One region of the Marinomonas pontica genome, then DNA from elsewhere that is predicted to be linked to it. Evidence: predicted binding sites of a transcription regulator. Region 1 holds the regulator's gene; each other region holds the start of a gene.

Region 1 (2,206 bases):
TCGCACTAAAAATCGACCATTACCATCGGGGCGAGTGTCTGAAAAAGAGGCGCTTTTACTGTTTGGTGTACTGTCGATATTAAGCTTTGTCTTGGTATTGTTTACCGACCTACAAACCATTTTGCTGTCATTTGTCGGCTTGGGGCTTGCTGCTCTGTACCCATTCATGAAACGATACACCCATCTGCCTCAGCTTTTTCTGGGTTTGGCTTTTTCTTGGGCCATTCCAATGGCTTACAGTGCACAAGGTGGCGCACTTACCGACCCAGAGCTGTGGATGCTGTTTGTAGCAAACTGTTTTTGGACAATCGCCTACGACACTTATTACGCGATGACCGATCGCCCTGACGACCTAAAAATCGGCATCAAATCAACCGCCATCCTCTTTGGACGCTACGATTTGTTCATCATTGTGTGTTTACAGGGATTCACCTTGTCTTTATTGACATGGATAGGTGTGTTAGCCGAACTCCATTGGCTATACTTTGTGTCTCTCGTAATGTGTATTGGGCTTTTTTATCAACAGTTTAAACAAGCTAAGGACCGCGATCGCCAAGCTTGCTTCCGCTCCTTTTTAGACAATAACCGGATTGGTTACTGTGTCTTTATAGGCTTGGTTTTAAGCTATTTTATGTAATATATGGCAAAGTTGTGACAGTTTAACTAAATTGTCACATTAGGTCGCTTTAATGAAACCGTTCCTGAGATGAGGATAAATCCTGTGACCGGTAAAAAAGTATTAATTATTGACGACGAGTCTTCCATACGCGAAATGATCGCCATTGCACTTGAAATGGCGGGTTACGAGTATCTGGAAGCAGAAAACATTCAGCAAGCCCATGAAATTATTGTGGATCACCGTCCTGACCTAATCCTTGTTGATTGGATGATGCCAGGTGGCAGTGGCATAGAGCTCACTCGCCGACTCAAAAAAGACACCACGACGGCAGAAATTCCGGTCATTATACTGACCGCGAAAAGTGAAGAAGACAACAAGATCCAAGGACTAGAAGTTGGCGCTGACGACTATATTACCAAGCCTTTTTCACCTCGTGAGTTGGTTGCTCGACTCAAAGCTGTGCTACGCCGCGCAACGCCTCAAGGGGTTGATGAACCAATTGAAATAGAAGGATTGGTCTTGGATCCGATTAGCCAACGCGTCACCATTGGCAGTCGTCCTTTGGAGATGGGACCTACCGAATACCGTTTACTCAAATTTTTGATGACTCACCAAGAGCGCGCGTATTCTAGGGCTCAGTTATTAGATCAAGTATGGGGTGGAAACGTCTACGTTGAAGAACGTACCGTTGATGTCCATATTCGTCGTTTACGCAAAGCCATAGGCAGTACGCACGATTTCTTGATACAAACCGTACGAGGAACAGGCTACCGCTTCTCAGCAAAAAGGTCCGTATGAAAACAGTTTGGCGAAACACCATCATTACTTGGTTAGCAGGTCTTGCGGCCTGCATTGTTATTGGCTTTATTATCGGACAAGTCTTAGGTGTTTTGCTGCTGTACGTTTTGGGCTCTTTGTATTGGCAGCTGTATCAACTGTATCAATTCCATAACTGGTTACGTCATTCAGGTCGCGCAGCGCCCCCAGAAACACGCGGAATTTGGGGCGAAGTGTTTGATGCGGTTTACCGTCTGCAGAAAAAACAGCGCAAATCCAAGCGCCGAATGCGCCAAGCGTTAACCCGTATCGAAAGCTCCACAACCGCCTTGAAAGAAGGCGTAATCATGGCGGATAACCAAGGCAATTTAGAATGGTGGAACAACTCCGCTGGGCATTTTCTTGGCTTGGTTCGCCACGCTGATCGCGGACAAGTCATTACCAATATCGTCCGCAACCCAGACTTTTTCCGCTATTTCAGCCAAAAGCGTTTTGGTGAACCCTTGGTCATCAAATCGCCCGCCAAAGATGGCGTGTATTTGGAAATCCAAACCACCTTATACGATAAAAATGACCACCTTATCTTTGTACGTGATGTGACGCGCTTGCACCTACTGGAGCAAATGCGCAAAGACTTTGTGGCCAACGCATCTCACGAATTAAAAACGCCGCTGACCGTGATCAAAGGGTATTTAGAAACCCTAGATATGTTCAAAGACAGCCTGCCAAAAAGCATGCAAAAAGGCATCGTGAATATGTCAGAACAATCTGAGCGTATGGAGCAGCTGATTGAAGATTTGCTGTTGTTGT
Region 2 (2,206 bases), 3.1 Mb from region 1:
ATTCGGCGGTTTTAGAGGAGGCGGATGATGCCGATAGAATGGCGTGGGAGGAATTGTGCTCTCAGCATCGGGTAACGAAAGTGTTATTGCATGGCCGTTCAAGTGTGCCAGCGGAAGACCACGCTTATGACGTGGCCTTAATAAAGCCAATTTTTGGTCATTCTTTGTTGGCGGCCTTAGAGAATCTAAAATCTGTATCAGAAGGAGAGACTGAAATGTCGGTCGAAGAAGAAAAAACAGCGGATAGTCGTCCTGTTTTTAAAGCCAATGTGCTTTTGGCGGAAGATAATCTCACCAATCAGATTGTGGCTCGAGGCTTATTGAATTTATATGGGGTAGACGTCGTGGTGGCTGAAAATGGCCAAAAAGCCGTAGAGTTGGCACAGTCGACCGCGTTTGACATCATTTTTATGGATTGCCAAATGCCAATCATGGACGGTTATGAAGCCACCCGAACTATCCGTCAGTTTACGGACGGTAAAACGCCGGCGGATGTCGCTATTGTCGCACTAAGCGCCAATGCCATGAAGGGAGATGAAGACGAGTGCTTTGCCGCGGGCATGAACGATCACATTGCGAAACCCATTTCTCAAGATAAGCTGGTGGCTACGTTGACGAAATGGCTTGGCAAGGAATAACAGCGACCTATATGGAGAGTGGTGTCATGCTCGAACCAAAAGTATTTGATAATGCGGACTATGAAAGTCGACTTGCCTGTAATCATGAGTTAATGGCTTTGGTTGCATCAGAATTTATAAAGGAAGCTGAGGGCTTGTTAGTCGAGTTGAGCCACCATATCCAGAACCAAGATTGGGTTAGCTTTGCTTTGGTTGCGCACCGTTTAAAAGGGGCGGCGTTGGAGGTGTCGGGTTATCGATTTTGCCAATTAATCAGTAAGATGGAGCGCCATGCGCTTCAGTCTGATCACCAATCCTTGGGCGAAGATCATCGCCATTTGAAGAGCGAATTTATCGTGCTGGTGAAGGCGCTCAAGCTCGATATTCTTTCTTAGCGACATCTTGTTAAGTGTTTCTTTAACGGCCATTCTTTGAATGGCTGTTTTCATTTCTATTTTAAAATACGCCGATCAGCGCAATTTTATTGTCTTTTTGTTTCATTTGAATTGAGATTGTATTTCAAATGAAACCTAACTATCATCAAAGTGAAATATTTTCTTTCTATAGTCGTTCTTTCTTTTCTAATAAAAACTCATTGTGAGGAACACGGAAATGCATAATTTGAAGTTAGCGTCAGTGGTTGTTGGTTTATCTATTGCAAGTTCAGGCTTTGCCGCCACAGAAATAGAATGGTGGCACGCAATGGGCGGTGCAAATGGTGAAAAAGTAAATGAAATTGCCAAAGCGTTTAACGACTCTCAAGACGCTTATGAAGTAAAACCGGTTTATAAAGGCAATTATACCGAGACAATGACGTCAGCGATTGCCGCTTTTCGTGCCAAACAACAGCCCGCTATCGTGCAAGTTTTTGAAGTGGGCACTGCGAGTATGATGGCCGCCAAAGGCGCGATTTATCCTGTATACAAACTGATGCGTGAGTCAGGCCAGTCGTTTGATGAAAGCGCTTATTTGAGTGCGGTAACGGGTTACTACACCAACAGCGATGGTCAAATGCTGTCTATGCCATTCAACAGTTCAACGCCTGTTTTGTATTACAACAAAGACTTATTCAAAAAAGCGGGCATCAGCCAAGCTCCAAAAACGTGGCAGGAAGTAGAAAGTGCGGCAAAAAAATTACAAGCATCCGGTGTAACTTGTGGTTTTACGACGGCTTGGCAATCTTGGGTGCAATTGGAAAACCTAAGTGCCCGTCATAATGTGCCTTTTGCTACGCTGGATAATGGTTTTGGTGGTCTGAAAACCGAGTTGAAATTTAATGGTCCATTACAAGTGGCTCATGTTACCAAAATGGGTGAATGGCAAAAGAATGGAGTTTTTAGCTATTCAGGCCGCACCAATGATGGCGCCGCGAAATTTTACAGCCAAGAATGTGGCATGTTTACTGAGTCTTCTGCTGGTTACGCAGGCATCAAGCGTAATGCAAAATTCGACTTTGGTGTGGCAGAACTTCCATACTGGGAAGGCAAGGTAAAACAGCCTTCTAATACGATTATCGGTGGCGCGTCTTTGTGGGTGCTGCAAGGTCATTCTAAAGAAGAATACAAAGGCGTAGCGTCTTTCCTAAGTTA
Region 3 (2,206 bases), 940 kb from region 1:
TACCACCAACTGCAATGTGAGTAGAGCTAACTGGCAAGCCAAGCTGAGATGCAACAATCACCGTAATGGCCGCGGCCATCGCAACACAGAAGGCGCGAGTCTTATCAAGCTCAGTAATTTCTGAACCTACAGTCTTGATCAGTTTAGGACCAAACAGAGCAAGACCCACCGCAATGCCAATACCGCCTACCATCATAATCCATAGTGGAATAGAGGCTTTGCTAGAAACCGCGCCAGTCATTAATGCATCATTAATAGCCGCTAAAGGCCCAATAGCATTGGCTACGTCGTTTGCGCCATGAGCAAAGCTCAACAATGCTGCAGACACAATCAGCGGAAGAGTAAATAAGCTATTTACCGCATCTTTGTCATTTTTCAAGGACGCTGACGCTTTATCAACGATCGGACGAACGAAGAAATACACAGTCAAAGCAATAGCAAATGCAATCAGTGCCGCCGTGATGAAATCAAACTTCCAAAGGTGCTTCAATCCTTTAAGGATAAGATAGGTTGAAAACGCCCAAACCATAAAACCAACGAGCAAAGGCACGACCTTTGTCGCCGCTTCGATCATATCATTCTTGTAAGTGATAGAGCGTTTAATGTACATCAAGAATAACGCAGCAATTACACCACCTAATACAGGAGAAATTACCCAGCTCGCTACGATAGCGATTAGCTTATCCCAGTTCGCAATATCCCAACCACCAGCGGCAATGCCAGCACCTAAGACACCACCAACAATAGAATGCGTTGTGGAAACAGGCGCACCTAGGTAAGTGGCCAAATTCAGCCAAATAGCGCCCGCCAACAGCGCCGCCATCATGACCCAGATAAAGGTTTCAGCCTCACCTATAGAGTTAGGATTAATAATGCCGTTTTTAATGGTTCCAACGACATTACCACCCGCAATCAAAGCGCCAGCCGCTTCAAAAACAGCAGCAATTAATATGGCCCCAGTCATGGAAAGTGCTTTCGAACCTACCGCAGGGCCCACGTTATTGGCAACATCGTTCGCACCGATATTAATAGCCATGTAGGCACCTATCGCGGCAGCAATCGCCAAAATAGAAAGATTTGACACTCCGACGCCATTTGATGAAGCGTAGAAGCCTGCCAACAAAACAAATGCCAGTGCAATTAATACACGAACAAACTCATGACCACTCAACAAAGTGGATTCTTCTTTCGGGTTATTTGTAAGATCCATACGGGCTCTTCTTTCTGTCGTTAATCTTTGCCAAACCACTATTCACTCAAGACGCACTTGAGTTTACAGTGACATGCTTATCCCAGCATCCGAACTTCATCTGGCACTCAATTCATCCCGTTACATTTTTATTAAATGTAAATTCCGCGCCATTCTACACTGGGAGTCTGCAGATAAAAACCCCAAAAGTTTTGCGTAGAATATGACTCGTAAAAACAAAAATAAGCGCCAATAAAGGCGCTTATGACAAAGATACTACAGAAATATGACCGTTTTATTACAGCTTGTTTTATTTAAAATAACTAACATTCAATCACGTTGACAGCCAAACCACCGCGCGATGTTTCTTTGTATTTATCATTCATGTCTCTGCCTGTGTCGCGCATGGTGCGAATTACCTTATCAAGAGACACATAGTGCGTTCCGTCACCACGTAACGCCATACTGGCAGAGTTGATGGCTTTAATAGACGCCATAGCATTTCGCTCGATACAGGGAACTTGCACTAGGCCACCAATTGGATCACACGTTAATCCCAAATTGTGCTCCATACCTATTTCTGCCGCGTTTTCAATTTGTTCGGGGGAACCGCCCGTCGCCGCCGCTAACCCCGCCGCCGCCATCGCGCAAGCCGAACCAACCTCTCCCTGACAACCCACTTCAGCGCCTGAAATTGACGCATTCTCCTTAAATAATAGACCAATTGCCGCCGCTGTTAGAAAAAAATCAATCACCCCTTCCTCACAAGAACGAGGGCAAAATTCCCAATAATAATGAAGTACAGCAGGAATAATTCCTGCGGCACCATTGGTTGGCGCGGTCACAACTCGCCCACCCGCCGCATTTTCTTCATTCACCGCCAATGCGTATAGATTCACCCAATCCATCGCCCCCAAAGACGGTGTGATCATATCCATTCGAGTCTTGCTGGTTAAATCTCTGTGCAAACTTGCGGCTCTGCGCTTCACTTTTAAACCACCAGGTAAAATCCCTTCG
Region 4 (2,206 bases), 260 kb from region 1:
CGGGTATTTTTTAATAACGGGATAGTGTCAAAGACAAAGTTATGTTGTGGATCATTGGAATTGTGTTGGTTGTTTTGTTGATCGTTGGACCCAGTGCGTGGGTAAAATTCACCTTGAAGCGCTATGCGGCCGATCGTCCAGATTTACCCGGAACGGGTGGCGAACTGGCAACACATTTAGTAAAGCGTTTCGAATTGAGCGAGGTAAAAATCGAAGCGACACAAGAAGGCCGTGACCACTTTGATTATGGCCAACATGTTGTGCGGCTTAGCCCAAGTGTGCTGAATGGACGATCTTTAACCGCGGTTGCGGTTGCAGCGCATGAAGTTGGGCACGCCATAGCCCATGAAAAAAAAGAAAAAATTGCGCGACTTAGCACACGTTATTTGCCTTTGGCACATGGGCTTCGCCGCGTGACGGCAGGCTTATTATTGGGGTGGCCACTGATCTCGGTGATGTTGCACTTGCCTTACGCCGTACCTTTGCATGCGCTCGTGGTTGGCTTATCGGGTTTACTCGCTGTGTTGGTACAAGTGGTTATCTTGCCCGAAGAGTGGGACGCCAGTTTTAACAAAGCGCTCCCCCTTTTGAGAGAAGGCCACTATATCCCACAGGAAGACCTACCTAAAGTGAAGAAAATCCTCACCGCCTGCGCCATGACTTACGTCGCCGCCGCGTTAATCAAAGTACTCCTCGTGTGGCGTTGGTTTAAGCGGTAGCGCTTTGTCTTTCCACATGACTCGCATACACAAAGCCTTCTCTAAATTTGTCACAAAAAAGGCATGAACTTCGCATAAAATCGTCTTACTATCAAAAGCTGACTTTTTGGTTAGTATTTTAATATAACAAGATGATCCAATTGAGCGGAGTAAAAGAAAATGACGTTTTTTGTTCCTAAGGGCGCGACGATGTTCGCCTCTTCTTTGCTGTTTGCGGCGATGGCGCAGGCTTCTACCATTGACTTGCGAGTCATGGAAACCACGGATATTCACATGAATCTGGTGGATTACGATTACTACGGCGATAAACAAAGCGATGCGGTGGGTTTGTCTCGTGTGGCAACCTTGATTAAAGCGGCCCGTGCCGAGGTGACGAACTCTGTCTTGGTGGATAACGGTGATTTATTACAGGGCACGCCGTTGGGCGATTATGTAGCGAAAGGTCGCGTGTTGCGCTTTGGTGAGACGCATCCTGCGTTTAAAGCGATGAACTTGTTGGATTACGATGTGGGTAATATCGGTAACCACGAATTTAACTATGGCTTAGACTTTTTGATGAAAAGCTTAAGCGGCGCGAATTTCCCATACATTAACTCGAATGTCTATGTGGACGATGGCGACAACGATGCGTCTAACGATCAGCCTTATTTCCAGCCTTATATTATTAAAGACAAAACCTTCGTTGATTCTGACGGCAAAGAACAAACGGTCAAAGTAGGTTACATTGGCTTTGTGCCACCACAAATTATGACGTGGGATAAAGACAATTTAACCCATAAAGTCATCGCCAAAGACATTATCGAAACCGCCAACAAATACATTCCTGAAATGAAAGCCAAAGGCGCGGATGTGATTATCGCGATTCCGCACAGTGGCATGATGAATTCGCCTTATATGAAAGGCGAAGAAAACGCCTCTTATCATCTTGCGAAAGTCGATGGCATTGATGCGATTTTGTTTGGTCACTCGCATCGAATATTTCCAGGCGATAAAGCCTTAGACGTCTTTGACGGTGTGGATGGCGAAAAAGGTACGGTACTTGGTAAGCCTGCGACCATGCCCGGCTTTTGGGGTTCTCACCTTGGGGTGATTGATTTAAAACTTGAGCCAGCTGGCAATGGTTGGAAAGTGGCGGATGGCAAAGCTGAAGTGCGTGCTATTTCTCGTCGTGAAGGCCGAACCACGATACCTTTGGTGGAAGCGGATACGAATATTAATAAAGCGGTAGAAACTGAGCACGAAGGTACGTTGGCGTACATGCGTCGCAAAGTCGGTGAATCGACAGCTGATATCAATAGTTTCTTTGCGTTGGTGCAAGATGATCCATCTATTCAGATCGTCAACAATGCGCAGATTTGGTATGTGGAAAATATTGTTCGCGGTACGTCCTATGAAGGCTTGCCTATTTTATCTGCGGCAGCGCCGTTTAAGGCTGGTGGTCGCGGTGGTCCAGACTATTACACGGATGTGCCAAAAGGCGATATCGC

The links. The regulator PhoB, encoded in region 1, activates phosphate uptake and scavenging genes when phosphate is short. The targets are predictions, from matches to a motif close to TGTCATANNNNTGTCANA.
Region 2: the regulator PhoB is predicted to act here: its motif matches at 1,153-1,170, upstream of ugpB (sn-glycerol-3-phosphate ABC transporter substrate-binding protein UgpB).
Region 3: the regulator PhoB is predicted to act here: its motif matches at 1,475-1,492, upstream of AABA11_RS11885 (inorganic phosphate transporter).
Region 4: the regulator PhoB is predicted to act here: its motif matches at 768-785, upstream of AABA11_RS15120 (bifunctional 2',3'-cyclic-nucleotide 2'-phosphodiesterase/3'-nucleotidase).

Annotation. Positions count from the first base shown of each region.
Region 1 is NZ_AP027271.1:3,466,596-3,468,801, forward strand. Features, by position in the region: gene ubiA (4-hydroxybenzoate octaprenyltransferase) at 1-637, shown strand, start outside; gene phoB (phosphate regulon transcriptional regulator PhoB) at 722-1,417, shown strand; gene phoR (phosphate regulon sensor histidine kinase PhoR) at 1,414-2,206, shown strand, end outside.
Region 2 is NZ_AP027271.1:380,978-383,183, forward strand. Features, by position in the region: gene AABA11_RS01805 (CHASE domain-containing protein) at 1-638, shown strand, start outside; gene AABA11_RS01810 (Hpt domain-containing protein) at 665-1,012, shown strand; gene ugpB (sn-glycerol-3-phosphate ABC transporter substrate-binding protein UgpB) at 1,230-2,206, shown strand, end outside.
Region 3 is NZ_AP027271.1:2,529,089-2,531,294, forward strand. Features, by position in the region: gene AABA11_RS11885 (inorganic phosphate transporter) at 1-1,210, opposite strand, end outside; gene AABA11_RS11890 (L-serine ammonia-lyase) at 1,513-2,206, opposite strand, start outside.
Region 4 is NZ_AP027271.1:3,207,180-3,209,385, reverse strand. Features, by position in the region: gene AABA11_RS15125 (zinc metallopeptidase) at 42-719, shown strand; gene AABA11_RS15120 (bifunctional 2',3'-cyclic-nucleotide 2'-phosphodiesterase/3'-nucleotidase) at 879-2,206, shown strand, end outside.